Regions from separate parts of the Brevibacillus sp. MS2.2 genome, predicted to be linked through region 1. Evidence: riboswitches for the same ligand, from Rfam matches in the RefSeq annotation. Region 1 holds a riboswitch; each other region holds the start of a gene.
What was found. Region 1 has a riboswitch for S-adenosylmethionine ahead of HP568_RS23630 (pyridoxal phosphate-dependent aminotransferase). Riboswitches for the same ligand answer to the same signal wherever they lie in the genome.
Positions count from the first base shown of each region.

Region 2: linked by a shared signal. The riboswitch ahead of HP568_RS12735 (homocysteine synthase) and the one ahead of HP568_RS23630 (pyridoxal phosphate-dependent aminotransferase) in region 1 are both predicted to bind S-adenosylmethionine.
Region 3: linked by a shared signal. The riboswitch ahead of HP568_RS09270 (aminotransferase class I/II-fold pyridoxal phosphate-dependent enzyme) and the one ahead of HP568_RS23630 (pyridoxal phosphate-dependent aminotransferase) in region 1 are both predicted to bind S-adenosylmethionine.
Region 4: linked by a shared signal. The riboswitch ahead of HP568_RS00875 (BMP family lipoprotein) and the one ahead of HP568_RS23630 (pyridoxal phosphate-dependent aminotransferase) in region 1 are both predicted to bind S-adenosylmethionine.

Region 1 is NZ_JABSUZ010000033.1:52,552-56,765, reverse strand. It holds gene HP568_RS23640 (aminotransferase-like domain-containing protein) at 1-646, opposite strand, end outside; gene HP568_RS23635 (hypothetical protein) at 842-1,312, opposite strand; gene HP568_RS23630 (pyridoxal phosphate-dependent aminotransferase) at 1,466-2,647, opposite strand; SAM riboswitch class I at 2,732-2,847, opposite strand; gene HP568_RS23625 (MFS transporter) at 2,908-4,164, opposite strand; gene moaC (cyclic pyranopterin monophosphate synthase MoaC) at 4,168-4,214, opposite strand, start outside.
Region 2 is NZ_JABSUZ010000011.1:99,380-103,593, reverse strand. It holds gene HP568_RS12755 (hypothetical protein) at 1-670, opposite strand, end outside; gene HP568_RS12750 (YqzG/YhdC family protein) at 738-1,112, shown strand; gene HP568_RS12745 (SCO family protein) at 1,109-1,735, opposite strand; gene HP568_RS12740 (rhodanese-like domain-containing protein) at 1,817-2,128, opposite strand; SAM riboswitch class I at 2,440-2,546, shown strand; gene HP568_RS12735 (homocysteine synthase) at 2,637-3,941, shown strand; gene HP568_RS12730 (ArsR/SmtB family transcription factor) at 4,095-4,214, shown strand, end outside.
Region 3 is NZ_JABSUZ010000008.1:34,794-39,007, reverse strand. It holds gene HP568_RS09285 (hypothetical protein) at 1-1,373, shown strand, start outside; gene HP568_RS09280 (DUF5665 domain-containing protein) at 1,383-1,694, opposite strand; gene HP568_RS09275 (pyridoxamine 5'-phosphate oxidase family protein) at 1,863-2,321, shown strand; SAM riboswitch class I at 2,396-2,515, shown strand; gene HP568_RS09270 (aminotransferase class I/II-fold pyridoxal phosphate-dependent enzyme) at 2,610-3,773, shown strand; gene HP568_RS09265 (trans-sulfuration enzyme family protein) at 3,770-4,214, shown strand, end outside.
Region 4 is NZ_JABSUZ010000001.1:203,449-207,662, forward strand. It holds gene HP568_RS00870 (ABC transporter ATP-binding protein) at 1-413, opposite strand, end outside; gene HP568_RS00875 (BMP family lipoprotein) at 552-1,580, opposite strand; SAM riboswitch class I at 1,781-1,903, opposite strand; gene HP568_RS00880 (methyl-accepting chemotaxis protein) at 2,059-3,534, opposite strand; gene HP568_RS00885 (DUF3298 and DUF4163 domain-containing protein) at 3,690-4,214, shown strand, end outside.

The sequences.
Region 1 (4,214 bases):
GATACGGTGCTTCCCCATCGAATTGGATCTCTCCATATGGATCGTCTTCCAGAATGAGAATGTTTTGGGCCTTACATTGACGAAGCAATCCGAGACGGCGTTCGAGGCTCCATACCTTTCCTGTCGGATTGGCAAAGGTAGGAATGACGTACACCATTTTCGGACGATACTGGGCTATTTTTTTCGCCAGATCGTCCAGATCCATCCCATCGGCATCACCGTCTACGGGAATCGCTTTGATTCCCCGAAATTGGAACAACTGAACGGCTGCCAAATAAGTAGGGTTTTCTACGAGAACGACATCGCCTTCGTCTAAATATACACGGCACAACAAGTCTACTGCTTGCTGAGAGCCCGTAGTGATGATCATATTATCTGAACCGACGTTCATATGCTTTTGCTTCATGCGGGATGCAATCCACTCACGAAGCGGCAAGTAACCATCAGTCAATCCGTACTGAAGAGCTTTTGCTCCTTGTTCGAATGCGCGGTTGAACGCTTCGCGCATCTCTGCGATTGGAAAAGAATCCTCTGCTGGCAGTCCACCTGCGAGCGAGAGCACTTGATTGCCTTGGGTCAGCTTCAAGATTTCCCGGACAGCCGAGGAGGATAGTGCTTCAACAGATTTTGAAAATGAGTACTCCATGTTCCGTTCCCCCTTGATTTTGCTTATCCTTGTTTTATCACTCTCCCTCTCGTAAGTCCAATCCTTGGTAGCTATGAGTGGATAGGTTTTGACTATGTCGAGCGGTTGTTCAATCGTTAGTCTTGACACACTTCATGCAAAAAACCCCTCTTCGTATCAAACGAAAAGGGGTCCATATGTATGGGCTATATCTTCCTAGGCAATTCGGAACACACGTGGTTTCTCTGTGTGTGGGAGGAAAGAGAGGTCTACATGCGCGGACGCTTCTTCCATACCAATATCGCTTGCCAACAGTAACGCCTCTTCCTGGAAGGTCGGCGTACAGCTGCCTTCATTCAGTTCACAGAGACGCTTCAATCGCTTCAGTCTCTCTGCGGACTTCTCCACTCTCATGCATTCGTTCGTCAGCTCACAAACGTTAACGTGACGAGCATCAGCGATCATGCTGATATCATTCACATGGACAATCAGTCTTTTGCCTTCTTCTGTTACAAATCCGATCGAGCAAAAATGCGCACCTGACATTTCCAACCGAGTGAGAACAGCATTGGCGTAAACTTCTCCAGTCCGCAAGCGAATCTGGCCTGCTTCAATGGCTCCGCCGATTTTCCGCTCGTTGGCGATCACCGTATACATATCCGTGTAACCGTTAATCTGATAGCGCATGGTACCCTCCCGCTCTCGCTGAGACTAATTATCATTAACAACAATGACATCGTATAATGAAAATCATTATCTGTCAATAATGAGAATGATTTTTATTCTAGAAGAAAAAACCACACTCCATTTATATGGTAGTGTGGCCAATTTGACTCGCTTTTATTTGGTTTTCGTAAATAACCCTAACCGCTCAATCCGTTGGACCGCTTCTGCGAGACGATCTTCATTGGATAACAAAGCCGCTCTCACATAGCCCTCACCTGTCGGACCAAAGCCATTTCCCGGCGCTACGACAACATGCGCTTTTTCCAAAAGCAGGTCAGAGAACTCCACGGATGTGAAGCCGCTTGGAACAGGAAGCCAAGCAAAAAACGAACCTTGTGATGGTGGAGCCTGCCAGCCAATCCGATGCAGATTGGAGTACAAGGCATTGCGGCGGCTTTCGTAGACAGCCACGAGGTCGCGAACGCACTGCTGCGACTCCGTCATCGCTTTGGCTGCCGCCATCTGTACCGCTCCGAACAGACTGACGAAGTAATGGTCCTGAATGAGATTGATCAGACGAACCAGCTCGCGATTCCCTACCATGGCACCAACACGCCAGCCTGCCATGTTGTACGTTTTAGACAACGTATAGAATTCTACGCCCACTTCTTTTGCTCCCGGAACCTGCATGAAGCTGACCGGCTTTTTCCCGTCATAGCTGATCGCCCCGTAGGCGAAGTCGTGGCAGACGACGATTTCATGTTTTCGCGCAAAACGAATCGTTTCCTCATAAAACTCGAGTGGTGCGTTGACTGCTGTCGGATTGTTCGGATAGTTGAGAAACATCAGTTTCGCTCGATCCAAATCAGCTTGGGAGAGCTGGCTGTAGTCTGGCAAGAAGTCATTTTCCGCCTTCAGCGGCATCATGACCATCCGTCCGTTTACGACAGCAACCCCCGACCAATAATCCGGATAGCCTGGATCTGGAACCAGTGCAACATCGCCTGCGTTCATGAGTACTTGGCAAATCTCTACGAGTCCGGTTTTGCTGCCGAACAATATCGCTACTTCTTCCTCCGGATCGAGGTCCACATCAAATTCTTGCTTATACCAATGAGCCACTGCCTGCTTCAGTTCCACGCGTCCCTGAAAAGGCGGATATTTGTGATGGAGTGGTTGTGCCGCTTGTGCCTGTAATTCCTCAATAATGTGCGGCGGTGTCGGCAAATCGGGATTGCCCTGCCCCAGGTTAATGACGTCATGGCCTTGCGCAATGACCTTGTTTACTTTTGCCACCAGGGTCGCAAAAAACTGGGTAGGGAGTCGATCAATCATGTCGGAGGGTTGAATGCGCATCTTTCTTCCATTCCTTTCTTGGGGCCCAATACAGTAAAACCCCCTTTTTCCATACAGAAAAAGGGGGAGATCAGCTTGGTCACGTCCTTATCTGTCAGGAAAAAAATCCTGCTGGAATTGGCACAGCATCTGTCCATCACATGGAACAGATCCGCTGCCGGGCTTCATAGGGCCAGTCCCTCCACCTCTCTGAATAAGTCAAACACACGGAATATACTGTTTTTTCGTCTATATCATACTACTTGAGCACGTATACCGTGTCAAGATGCTTGATTCTGTACGGGTACTTGATGCCTTCTTTTTTGAAAAGAGGTGTGGAAGGCAAAGAATGCGACAGACACCAACGACAAGCCTGCCATCACGAACAATAGTCCCTGCGCATGAATCGATTGGAAAATGAATGCGCCAAGCAATGGTCCGAGCATCCGTCCAGCTGATCCAGTCCCTGCAATCAGCCCTTGAATGAAGCCTTCTCGTCCCTCTGGCGTAAACTGTGCAGCAACAGCCGGCACCGCTGGCCACACGAGCATTTCTCCCAGCGTCATGATGAACATGCCTGCCACAAAGCCTGCATAAGCCGTTGATTGAGACAAAATCAGCATCGACAAGGCAAAAATATAAGCGCCCAAGAGCATTTGTGCCTTTAGCGTACGGGCAAAGCGTCGAATGACCCACGCAATCAACGGCTGACCGAACAGGATCAAGCCGCCATTCAGCGTCCACAACAGACTGTATTGACGGAGTGTAATGCCCAGGGATTGCATGTAAGTCGACAGCACCGTCGTCCACTGTACATAGACAATCCAGCTAATTAATAGCCCCCCGCATAATAGCAGCAAAGCCCCCCATACCACCTTTGACTCTTGCTGTGGTTGTCGCAGCACATCACCAGTTGCTTGCTCAGGCATGCTTTGTCCAGTCGTCGAGTTTTGGCTTTGTTGTTCCACCCTTTTTAACTGACGCGGCAAAATGAGCATGAACATGGCGAGAACGACCACTTGCGAAATGGCATTACCGAAAAACGTCCAGGCAAATGACACACTTGCCAAGAAGCCGCCCAACGCAGAACCGGCAGCTACCCCCACATTGAGGGAGACATAAATCAGATTGATTCCTTTCCGTCCTCCGTCCGGCCATAACACTACGGCCAGTGCATTCATCACAGGAGAAAGTGTTCCGTAAAAAAGTCCATTCAGCAGAAGCAAGGCAACATAAATCGTAAAATCTTGCGTAACACCTAAGCCGATCGATATCAGAATAACGCCAATGGAACCGACAATGATGGTGCGCATTTTGCCCCAGCGGTCAAACATCATCCCGCCGACAATACTCCCGATCAAGAATGCGCCTTGATTTAAAAGCAACAAGAAGCCGGCTACAGTCAGCGGCTTTCCGAGATGGTTGTGAATATAGATCGTGACTAGCGGCCAAATACACGCCATTCCGGTAGAAAAAATGACGGCAGCAATCGCCAATAAACGAATGCTGCTCGGATAGGATTCCCACTTTTGCCTCATGCCTTACTTCTCTCCCCGATGGAAATCGCCGCTTTTTCCGCCTGTTTTGG
Region 2 (4,214 bases), on a different contig from region 1:
CGCCCGTCCATACCTCCGTAATTTCTCCTGAAGAGAGTTTTAGTGGTACGGCTTCGACTTCTTTTAATACGGTGCCGCTTTTGTTTTGTACTCGCAGTTTCAAATCAATCTCCAACGGCTGATCTGATTGATTCCGTACCAGGATCAGACTTGTATACGGATACCCGGCACAATTTTTGGTACAGTCTTGTCTGCTGTATACGAGGGCGAGATCAATAGGCTTCTCGTTGTCCATCTTTGCCTCTTTCCACCGGTCTTTTGCTTTTTGTACGACGGTGACGTACTCCGCTTTTTTCAAAAAGGGGCCCATCCCTAAAAAGGCAGCAGCAAAAAAGCTAAACATACCAAAGGCTGTGCATAAAAAAACGAGGTTCATTTTCCAAAACTGTTTTCTCATCGTGATCAAAAAGACAATATACATCAGGATACAAACAAACACCAACAGGATACAAAAGTATAAAAATAACTCCAAGTCGGACTCCGTGGGTAACACCGGAATACCATACTTCATTTGCCAATGTACATTCGCGGCGAAGCAGCCTCCGTAAATCAATACGGCTGAAGCAATCGTGAGTCCCCATTTTTTCCAAAAAGGAGGCTTTTGGAAAATGGCGGCAAGAACCCCCACCAAAACAGGAACGCCAAATAAGGGGATGAGCAAGTAATGCATCGAAAACCTCCCGCACTTCATTGTCATTATTTTCTACGAATGATATTCCGAAAAGTCTTCAAAATACATGGAAAACCATTTCAAAAAGGAGAGGGATCAGCAAGTGCAAACCGCTCGTCGCTTATTTCGCCATCGGAACATGATGCCCCTTCTCTCCACCTTACTTTTCCTGCTCCTCTTTCAGCCGTTCCCTGCCTATGCCCAGCCTCCCTATGCAAAATGGGGCAGGCTCGCGATGCAGGAAACGATGAAGCGATATCCAAACGCTCAAATTGTGGACTACCTGCATGTCGGACGAAAACCAAAAACGCCCACCACGTCGGAAGAGACGTTTAAGCTCTTGCTTCAAGAAGGCAATCGCAGGTGGGCGTTACTCATTCATATTGAATTCGTGAATCAGACAGAAGATGTCGTAAACATCTCCTATGAGGAGACTCACTAGTCAGCGAGCTGTTCCATCTCTTTCATCATGACTTCCATATCCATGTCGGCTGCCATCCCGTACGCGCGGCGCATGTTTCCATCTCCATCAACAAGGAACATGCGAGCCGTATGAGCATAAGATCCATCTGGCTGCTTCATGACCATCAGACCAAAGTCCTTCGTCACTTTTTCTACAGCCTGAGCGTCCCCGCGCAGGAACTTCCAGCCACTCTGATCTGCCTTGAACTTGGCTGCATACTCCTGCAAGACTTCCGGCGTATCATTATCAGGGTCAAAGGAGATAGAGATAAATTCTACTTTGTCTCCGAACAGTCCCTTTTCCTTCAACTGATCTTGCAGCTTGGCCATGTTGTACGTAGTCGCCGGACAAATATCCGGGCACTTGGTAAACATAAACTCCACCAGCCGTACCTTGCCAGCACTTTGATTAAACGTATAGGTTGTTCCGTCACTGTTGTCCAAGGTGAAGTCCGCGATGGGCTTCAACACTTCGATCTTCTCTTCTGTCATGTACTTATAACCAAATACTCCGACGATAGCCAAAAGGATAATACCAGCTAACACAGGAAACCAATGTTTTTTTATCGCAGATTCCTGCTGCAATTGTGTTCCTTCACTCACGGGTTGCTTCCTCCCTGCTTGTCCCATGCGAGATGCCTCCTGTTTACACACGGGAGGCATTCACACTGTTTCTATCTCTTCTTACTGTTCCACTTCACCTGGCCATGCGAGCATGCCGCCAACCATATTCGCCACGTCATATCCTTGTTCACTCAAATACGCTGTAGCATTATGGCTTCTGGCACCACTACGGCAAACCATCACAATCGGAATGTTCTTATCCAGCTCATCGATACGGTGCGGCAAAAAGCCGAGTGGGATCAGCTTTGCCTCTTTAATGTGACCTGCATTCCACTCATCGACTTCACGTACATCAATGACTTGCAGTTCCTCTTTGGCTTCCAGCTTTTCCAACAGCTCTTGTGGTGTCATTTCCTTTACTCCATGGCTCATCGCTATTTATCCTCCTATATGTACGATCAGATCAGTTGTAACCACCTCCATGATATCACACGCTTTTTTACTTTTCTAACGCGAAGAGCACTTGGCTTCACTATGCATCCATGCTCCCTATTTTCTACCATTATCTCCTATTTCACTGCGGCAGTAGCATCACGGGATGTGAACAGCTTGAGGCAAAAGCGTTACAAATTAATGGCATGAGTGAAAGCCTTCCATACACATATACACAAAAACCTCCCTGATAACTTACGATTATGCGTTGACAGCGAGGTTTTATTTTCATACAATTACGACAACAACTTTTCTCATCAAGAGCGGTGGAGGGACAGGCCCTACGAAACCCGGCAACCAGCAGACTAGCTGCATGGTGCTAATTCCTGCAGAATCCAGTGATTCTGAGAGATGAACACAAGCCCGTGCATGATCGGAGCCTTCTTCTTCTCAGGAGAATGCTCCGTTTTTTATTAGCCGATTTCCCATAGTAAAAGGAGAGATGGACATGTCCGATCAACAACAATGGAAGCCAGAAACACTTGCGGTCCACGGTGGGCAGGAGGTTGACCCTGTAACAGGCTCACGTGCTGTTCCGATCTATCAGACGACCTCCTATGTTTTCCGTGATACGGAGCATGCAGCCAATCTGTTTGGCTTAAAAGAGTTTGGGAACATCTATACACGTATCATGAATCCGACCCAGGATGTGTTTGAAAAGCGTGTTGCCCTGCTCGAAGGCGGAGTTGGTGCACTCGCGACTGCATCCGGGCAGGCTGCTATTACATTCGCCATCTTAAATATTGCGCATGCAGGAGACGAGATCGTCGCTTCCAGCAGCCTCTACGGCGGTACCTACAATCTGTTCGCCCACACTCTTCCCCGCCTCGGTATCAAGGTTCATTTTGCTGATCAATCCAATCCGGAAAATTTCCGTACCTATATCAATGAAAAGACAAAAGCCGTGTTTTGCGAGACGATTGGCAATCCGCGCATTGATGTCGCTGATATCGAGGCCATCGCCCATATTGCCCACGAAAATGGCGTACCTTTGATCGTGGACAACACCTTCGCGACTCCAATTTTATGCCGTCCTTTTGAGCACGGGGCCGATATTGTCGTGCACTCCACCACCAAATTCATCGGCGGACACGGAACAGCAATTGGCGGTATCATCATAGACTCTGGAAAATTCGACTGGAACAACGGAAAATTCCCAGGTCTGACTACACCTGACCCAAGCTACCATGGAGTTGTCTATACAGAGGCAGTCGGTCCACTCGCCTATATTATCAAGGCGCGCGTCCAGCTCCAGCGCGATATCGGAGCGGCAGTCGCCCCGATCAATTCCTTCTTGTTCCTGCAAGGATTAGAAACCCTGCATCTGCGCATCGAGCGACATAGCCAGAACGCCCTGGCAGTAGCCCAATTCCTCGCCAATCACTCTGCCGTAGAGTGGGTGAGTTATCCGGGGCTGGAGTCTGACTCCCAGCATGAATTGGCACAAAAATATTTGCCAAAAGGTGCTGGCGCGATCCTGACCTTTGGAATTCGTGGTGGCGTTGAGGCAGGAAAAACATTGATCGAATCAGTGAAGCTGTTCTCCCATCTCGCAAATGTCGGGGACTCCAAGTCACTCATCATTCATCCAGCTAGCACAACGCATCAGCAGATGACGGAAGAAGAGCAAGCAGCAGCCGGAGTGACTCCGGGACTTATTCGCCTCTCAGTCGGCACAGAATCGATCGACGATATCCTCTCTGATCTGGAGCAAGCACTGCAGCGTGCGTTTCAATTATCTACGGTAGGTTAACCATACTTTTAGAAGAAGGAAGAACCATGATCTCTTTGGATAGAGATTTGTGATTCTTCTTTTCTTTTTCTATTTTCATTCGAAAAATATTGAATTTCAAATTCGTTATTTATAAAATACATAATTATGTACAAATTTTGGAAGGATGATCACATGAAAATTTTGAACATTGGCAGTGAACGAACGACCTATCGGGTTGAGATCTCGTATTCTCCTTTATTCGAAGCTGCCTTGGGAATCGCTGCCGCTACCTACGATCAATTGCATCACACG
Region 3 (4,214 bases), on a different contig from region 1:
CCGTATTAGCAGTGGTGACTGCGGCAGGTATTCTTGGCTGTTTGACGCCAATTTTTGCCGATGCAAGCTCGATTGCAAGTCCAAGTGCCACAAAGGTAGTCATGAACGACGAGGGTAAGCAAGTTACACGCTACAATCTGAAAGAACTTGCCCAAAATGATCCAACCACACTGAACATGCTCTTGAAAAATCAAGCGGATCACTTGTACATCATTGTAGAAGAAATCAACTTGAATACGAAGCTCCAAACGTTTATGGAAGAAAACAAAGCGGAGTGGGAGCGTATCTACAACGAGTACTACAGCGATATTTGGCTGGAAGTGCGCCTGACAGACAACGATGAAGAAATTGTGAGCGTAAATGCCAAGACTGAAAATAACAAGGTGTACATAAAGGGGATTGTGACTTCCGATGTCACCAAGGTGGTTGTGAAAAAGCCGAATTCCGATATCATTGAAGTCGTTCCAACCGACGAGCACTCTTTCACAGTCAGCTTTGAAGCTCCTGATGCATCCTATGAGCCGTATGTAACCGTGAGTGCCTATGAAGGCAGCAAGCTGGTCGATAGCGAAAAGGTAAAGATCGTTCCAAAAGCAGAAGAAGATAAGGAAATGATCATCCATACGATGTCTGTATTGGATGCGAAGAAAAAGGAATTAAAAGTAAAAGGAATTGTCAAGCAGGGGGCAGACAAAGTAACTGTCACCTATAATGGCGTGAAAAAAGACGCAAGCGTGAAGAAGCTGTGGGATGGCGTAGGCAGCTTTACGGTTTCAGTGAAGGATGTACAAGCAGCAAAAGATCAAAAAGCCTTGATCGAGGTTTACGAGGATGGCAAGAAGGTTGATTCCGAATCCGTTCAGGTAGAAATTGTTAACGCTCCTGACAAGGATCAAGCGACCGAATATGCCATCAAGGCAACTGCTGTAAACAATCCTGCCGCCAAGTCCATCCAGGTGAAGGGGACAGTAAGCGGCTGGAATAAAAAGGACGATACTGAATTGTTTGTGATCGCTCCAGACGGTCAGAAAAAAGAAATTGAACCGAATGACAAAGGTGAGTTTTCTTTGACGTTGTCTTACAAGAATCGTTCCTTTAGCGCCAAATCGATTCAATTCGCATTGTATGAAGATGATAAGCTGGTTAAGAAAGCTGACGTTGCATTAAGCACAAAAGTCATTGTCGAGCCTGTGAAGCCAACAGACGAGGATGAAGACGACGATGATGACAAAAAGAAAAAAGAAAAAGGGAAGCAGAAAGATAAGCATCCCAATGGCAACGCGTATGGCTATTGGAAAAAGCACGACAAACATCATGATGACGATAATGACCAGGACGATGACGACGAAGATCATGACGACGACAGAGACTAGTCTCTAACGTTAAGGTCGCTGCTTGTAAGTCTCGACGTACTCCACCAATTGTCTGATGTAATCCCCTAGAATGGGGATTGATAGAAATTGCGTCAAGAGGGAACCGAGGAAAGCCAAAACGATAGCAGTACCAATCGTCAATCCCAGACCCCGGGCAAGACCTGCGAGGAAATTGATCCAGAGCAGCTTGCGTGGGGCTGTGTAATTTTGGATCACATCTGCTAGTCGAATATCTTCCAGGAACATTGCAATTTTATGCATCCGCTCATTTACCTTCCGAACTTCCTGAAGCTCTTCAAGAACTTGGTCAATTTGCTGCATGAGGCGGTCTGTAGGCGACAAGCTGTCCATCCCCTTCCATCATTCGGTATCGTTACCTACCAGTCTAGGGAAAAAGACAACCAGAATCAAGGTGGAGAGGAAACGTTTGCCTATCCGCTAGGCGAAGGGTAAAATGAACGTACAAAACGTTTGTTAGGAGGCTTTGAAATGGCTGAAACTGTTTCCCAATCTCTTTCCGAAGATTTATTCCAGCTCTTGCAAAAGGAGCGTTTTGTTACCTTGGGCACAGTAGATCATGAGTCAGGGGCACCATCGCTCAGCTCCTTGTCCTGGACGTATGCTGTCAGCGCCGATACGATTCGTTTTGCCGTGGATAATCGCTCACGTATTTTGGCTAATATTGCGAAGGAACCGCAAGTTGTCCTGCATTTAATCGGTGCCGGCTCATCTTTTGCCATTAATGGTCGTGCTACCGTCAAAACAGACCGACTGGAAGGTGTTCCGCTCAAGCTGGCCATGGCAGAAATCAAAATTGAGGCCGTTCGTGATATTATGTTTTATGGTTCCCGTATTTCCGTAGAACCACAATATGAAAAGACGTATGACAAAAACGCGGCAGCGAAGCTGGACAATCAAGTTATGACCGCCTTGAAAGATGCAAATTAACAGGTGGAAATAAATTGTTGACAAGAATCCTGCCGATCCATTAGTATTAGGTTCAATCGAATTGAATAGCAATCTTCTTATCCAGAGCGGCGGAGGGACTGGCCCGATGATGCCCGGCAACCAATCACCTGTATGTTAACAGGGAGATAATGGTGCTAATTCCTGCAGAGTTATCAAACTCTGAAAGATGAGAAGGATTTGCTTACGGTGACGTAAACAAAGCCTTCTTTCAGAGGAAAGAGGGCTTTTTTGATGCCCTCGTACACTATTGGAGGGAGAGAAACAGACATGAAATTGGAAACAAAGTTGATTCAGGCGGGAGTAGGCAGAGACGAAAAAACAGGGGCGGTGAGCTTTCCTGTTTACTATGCAACGGCTTATCGCCATCCTGCCTTGGGCCAGAGCACTGGATATGATTATACGCGCACAGCTAATCCTACTCGCACCATATTGGAGGAGACTATCGCTGAAGCGGAATCAGGGGATGCAGGATTCGCTTGCGCCTCAGGAATGGCTGCTGTTCATACTGTCATGGGCTTGTTTTCCCAAGGGGATCATCTGATCGTTTCACTCGATCTGTACGGGGGAACCTATCGATTGTTCGAGCAAGTGCTCTCTCGCTACGGTCTGACGTTTTCATACGTGGATTTGCGTGACATTGGTGCACTCAAAAATGCGCTTCTTCCAAATACAAAGGCTATCTTTGTTGAGACACCAACCAATCCACTCATGCAGATTACCGATATTCGAGCTGTAACGCAATTGGCGAAGCAGCACGGGCTCCTGACGATTGTAGACAACACATTCTTAACCCCGTATTGTCAACGCCCACTAGAGCTTGGCGCAGATATCGTCCTACATAGTGCAACCAAGTATTTGGCAGGACATAACGACGTGCTGGCTGGACTCATCGTCACAAAAGGGGAAGAGTTGTCGGAAAAAATCCGGTTTTTGCACAATTCAATCGGTGCTGTGCTCGGACCACAAGATTGTTGGCTGCTCGTTCGCGGGATGAAAACATTGGCTTTGCGGATGGAGCGCCATCAATCCAATGCCTTGATCGTAGCGGAAAAGCTGCGTGAGCATCCAGCAGTTGCGGAGGTGTTTTATCCAGGTTTGCCCGAGCATCCGGGGCATGAGATCCAGGTGAATCAAGCGACTGGGCATAGTGGGATGGTATCGTTCCGTGTACGTGATGCAGAGCAGGTGGGATTGTTCCTGCAAAATCTGCAAATCGTGTCCTTTGCCGAAAGTCTGGGTGGCGTCGAGTCATTGTGTACGTATCCGGCGACGCAGACTCACGCCGATATCCCGCAAGAAGTACGAGAGCATGTCGGTGTTTGTGATCGATTGTTGCGACTGTCGGTTGGCATCGAGCATCCAGATGATGTCGTAGCCGATTTGTTTCAGGCATTGAATGCTAGTTTGGTCGTAGGGGGGAGTGTACGATGAATTTTGCAACCAAGCTCCTCCACGGTTCGACTTGCATTGACCCGTTCACAGGTGCGTCGTCGGTTCCGATTTATCAGGCTTCCACGTTTCATCAGGCTGATATTGATCAGCCAGGTACATTTGATTATGCCAGATCAGGCAATCCGACCAGGCAGGCTTTGGAGGAAGCCATTGCGTCTCTGGAGGGAGGCGCACGCGGTTTCGCGTTCTCATCTGGCATGGCTGCCATTTCCAGCGTGTTCATGTTGTTTTCAGCTGGAGACCATGTTGTAGTGGCGGAGGATGTTTACGGTGGCACGTTTCGGTTTTTGACAAAGGTATTGTCAAGAATGGGCATCTCCGTTACGTTCGTGGATGCAACAGATACAGAAGCTGTTCGTGCGGCCATTACACCGGCAACGAAAGGGGTATACCTGGAGAGTCCCTCCAATCCCACCTTAA
Region 4 (4,214 bases), on a different contig from region 1:
ACCTTGGCCTGCGGATGAATCGGAATGCGATACTGCTCACTCAGCGCCCGCACCTTGTCCTCCGCGTCCTTTCTTTTGAAAAAACCCGCTTGCTTCGGCTCGTATCCGATCACGATATTTTCAGTCACACTGAATTCTCCGAAGAGCATAAAGTGCTGGTGAACCATCCCGATCCCTTTTCGAATCGCATCCTCTGGTCCGCGAAAAACGACTGGCTTACCGTTTAACACGATCTCTCCCGACGTCGGCTGCTCCATCCCGTACAGCATCCGCATCAGTGTCGTTTTGCCCGCTCCATTTTCCCCGACAATCGCGTGGACTTCTCCTGCTGCCAGTGAGAACGACACCTTGTCGTTGGCGGTAAAATCTCCGTACTTCTTGGTCATGCCCCTCATTTCCAAGCGATCGGTCATTCCCACTCCCTCATTTCTGTACGTCCTTTTATGAAAATGGAAGACCGACTACACAGCCGTAGTCGGTCACATCCATCACTGTGCACAAGCTTTACATAAGCGTTCAAAAAGTTAGCTTTTCAGCACCGAGCTACCTTTTTAAAACTGGTCTGGTACTTTGCGAGTACCCGCTACAATCTCATCGCTGATCGCTTTCACTTTATCCACCACTTCTTGTCCAATAAAAGCATGCAAAGGCGTTTTGCTTTCGTGCGTGACATAGGTTACGCCAACACCTTTTTCTTTCAAGCCGTACGCAACAACACCTGGTTTGAATGTTCCTTCTACAAAGGTCTTCACGGTTTCATAAGCTGCCGCGTCAGTCCCTTTCAATTGGGACAGAACAATATGCTCTGGATCAATCGTCGTACGGTCAACGTCCTGACCTGCTGTGAAGAAGCCTTTTTCCTTCGCTGCCTCGAAAACGCCGAGGTCGCCTACTGCTGCTGCACCGTTAATGAAGTCAGCGCCTTTGGAAGCTTGGAGCAAAGCCAATTCCTTCGCTTTTGCCGGGTCAGTGAAGCTTCCTACATAGTTGACCATCAGCTCTGCTTTTGGATTCGTCGCTTTCAAGCCCTCTTCGAAGCCAACTGTCCATTTTTTCAACTGCGGGATATCAAGAGCGACAACCATGCCCACTTTGTTCGTTTTCGTTGCCAGACCTGCTGCTGCTCCCACCAGGTAAGCTGCTTCCTGCTCACGGAAGGTAACACTGCGAACGTTTGGCAAATCCACTACAGTATCAATAATCGCAAAATTACGGTCAGGATTTTCGGTAGCTACTTTTTTCAATGCATCCTCTGATGTAAAGGAAGAAGTGATGATCAAATCATAATTTTCTGCAACAGCCACGCGCAAATTCTCTTCAATCGCTCCATGGTCCGTAGATTCAATCGTTTTCACTTCTGCACCCAGCTCTTGTGCGGCTTTCTTCGCACCATCATCCATTTGTTGGAAGAACGGATTCACACCGATTTTCTCGGGCAAAATCAAGGCAATTCGCTTTTTGGCCGCGCCCTCTTGTCCTGCCGCTTGTCCTCCTGGCTGATCAGCAGGTGCGCTTGTGCCAGTCGAGCACCCTGTTGCCAATACTGCGAATGTCGTTAATGCGAGCAATAGCTTCTTCATGATGTATCTCTCCCTATCCGAACTTTACGTTTTTCTTTATCCTAATAGGTAATGTACGGCTTTTTACCCATTTTTTCAATACCATTTACGAATATTCTCATATAAAATTAATTTATCGTTCGTTTATTACCCCCTTCCCTATACAAATACAACAAAAAAACTCTTCCCGGAGGAAGAGTTTGCGTACGTAGCCGTTCTCTTCCTCATCTGTCAAAACCATGGTACAGGTTTTGCAGGAATTGGCACCTTTCTGTTCATGCATAGACATGATCAGTGGTTGCCGGGCATCATCGGGCCAGTCCCTCCGCCGCTCTTGATAAGGTAGGTGAATATATTTAGTTACAATGGAATTCATTCTAGCAGAACGGTTCAAAAATGCAATTCTTTTTTCTCAATTCCAAACACTTCTAAAAGTAAATCGAAGTTTAAAAAGTCGTCTTTTCAGCACCGAGAAATTGGCGAGAACCACAGCCCCTACCTATTTTACGTGAAAGGTTTGCTGGAGACGATGAGACAACGTATTCAGCTCGCCCAGCTCTTCCGTAATCTCACGCACTTTTTGATGCTGGTTTTCTGCTGTCGCAAACAGCTCTTCCAAGTTGGCTACGGATTCCTCGGTTACCGCTGTAATGGTCGACATCTCGATGGCAACTTCACCGGAACGCACTTTTACCCGGTCCATGCTGGAGCTTACTTGATCAGCCGCTTCCAGGAAGGCCATCATCCCAGCACGCACTGCTTCGATGGAGGCCACTGTTTTCACCGCCAGCTCTTGGCCTTTTGCAACAGACGTTTCCCCATTGCTCATATGCTGCACCGCATTCTCACTTTCCTGATGGAGAGACTTCAAAATGTCGGTAATTTCCTGCGTAGCTGTCGCGCTTTGTTCCGCCAGCTTGCGTACCTCATCTGCTACAACAGCAAATCCACGTCCATGCTCGCCTGCACGCGCCGATTCAATCGCTGCATTCAGCGCCAAGAGATTCGTTTGTGTCGCGATCTGATTAATCGCGCCGACAATTTCCTCTACGCGATTCGCCTGCCGATTGAGCTGGTGAATCGTAGAGGCTGCTACATTGACTGCCTGCACAATTTGCTCCATCTGCAAGGACAGCTCGTTCATCATCTGAACACTATCTGCCAGACGACGGTTGTTTTGTTGCGATTCCGTTTTCATTGCATTGGTCTGTGTTGTGACTGCCTCGATTTCCTGGTCGATGGATTGAACCTCTTCTTCGATCTTCACCGTAGAATTCGCCTGCGATTCCATACCAACGGCGACTTCCTTGAAGGCTACCATCATTTCATCTGTATTGCGCTTCGTACCTTCCGCATGTTCATGAACATGATCGCTTGTACGATCCAGTTGCTCCGTCATTTCCTGGATGTTCAAAAGCATTTCTTCCAGACGGCGCTCCTTCTCTTCCGCTTCCTGCCTTGCGTCGTGCGCTTTTTGCAGGGAGGCTTGTCCGGCGAGACACAGATACGTGACGGCTCCCATCATCATGAGAATCGCTACGATACGCACACCCAGATTAAGCTCGGAAAAATCACCGTTGAAAATCTCGTACGTTCCCGTATAAAACCCGACAACCGTGACGACGATTTGGGTAATTCCCGCTGTTACTACTAGCTTCCAGTCCAAATAGGCTGCCAAAAAGCCCATGACGATGAAGGCGAGGAACGAAACCTCTTGATAAGTGGTAAAGTGATCGAATGAAATCGCATAAAACATGAGTCCGATTGCTACCAGATAACGAATCACATGACTATCTTTGCGAATGAAATAATACGGCGAAACAATTAAAGTGACCAGCAATCCCAAGGACGTCACTTTCCAGAAGTTCACATCCACTTGGTAGGCAATGAGTCCCGCCATCCACAAATGATTCCATAGGATGAAAATCATAAAGCCTTCTTTGTCAGTCAAGGTATTGCGAATCAATTGAATCATAATTGCCCCCCTTTTTCCTATTACTTATGTATCGGATTCTTTCCCCATTATATAGCCAAACCTTTGCCAAATTTGTGAAAAAAGTGAGAACAGCCAAAAACAATTTCGAATAGGCTATTACACAACTCACACGTACAGGAGGCAACCGGAGAAAAGTGGAACTCAATCAATTGCCAGCCACTGTGCTGACACGGACGATTAGCCGTCCGAACACTACGATTTACTATCCCCAATTGGCAGGCTTAGCCAATCAGCAAGCGGAAAAAGAGATCAACCGGGCGATTTCTCAAACGGTTCAAGGCTTAATTCATGAGCAGCAACGGGTTCAGGTACCGGGAAATACAGAAATGCAAGGAAGCTACGAGATCAAGACAAACGAACGCGGTATTTTCAGCGTCGTGTTGAGCAACTACGCCTACACACCGCAAATGGCTCATGGCATGACCTTCCTCGGGTCGATCACTGCAGATATCCAAACAGGCAAGCTGTATACACTGCGGGAATTATTCAAGCCAGGAAGCGATTACGTCAAGGTGATTTCTGAAAACATCAAGCGTCAAATCAAAGAAAGAAACATCCCCACACTCAATGGCTTTACTTCGATTAAGCCCGATCAAGATTATTACCTCGCCGACAAAGCACTGGTCATCTACTTCCAGTTGTACGAAATTACGCCCTAT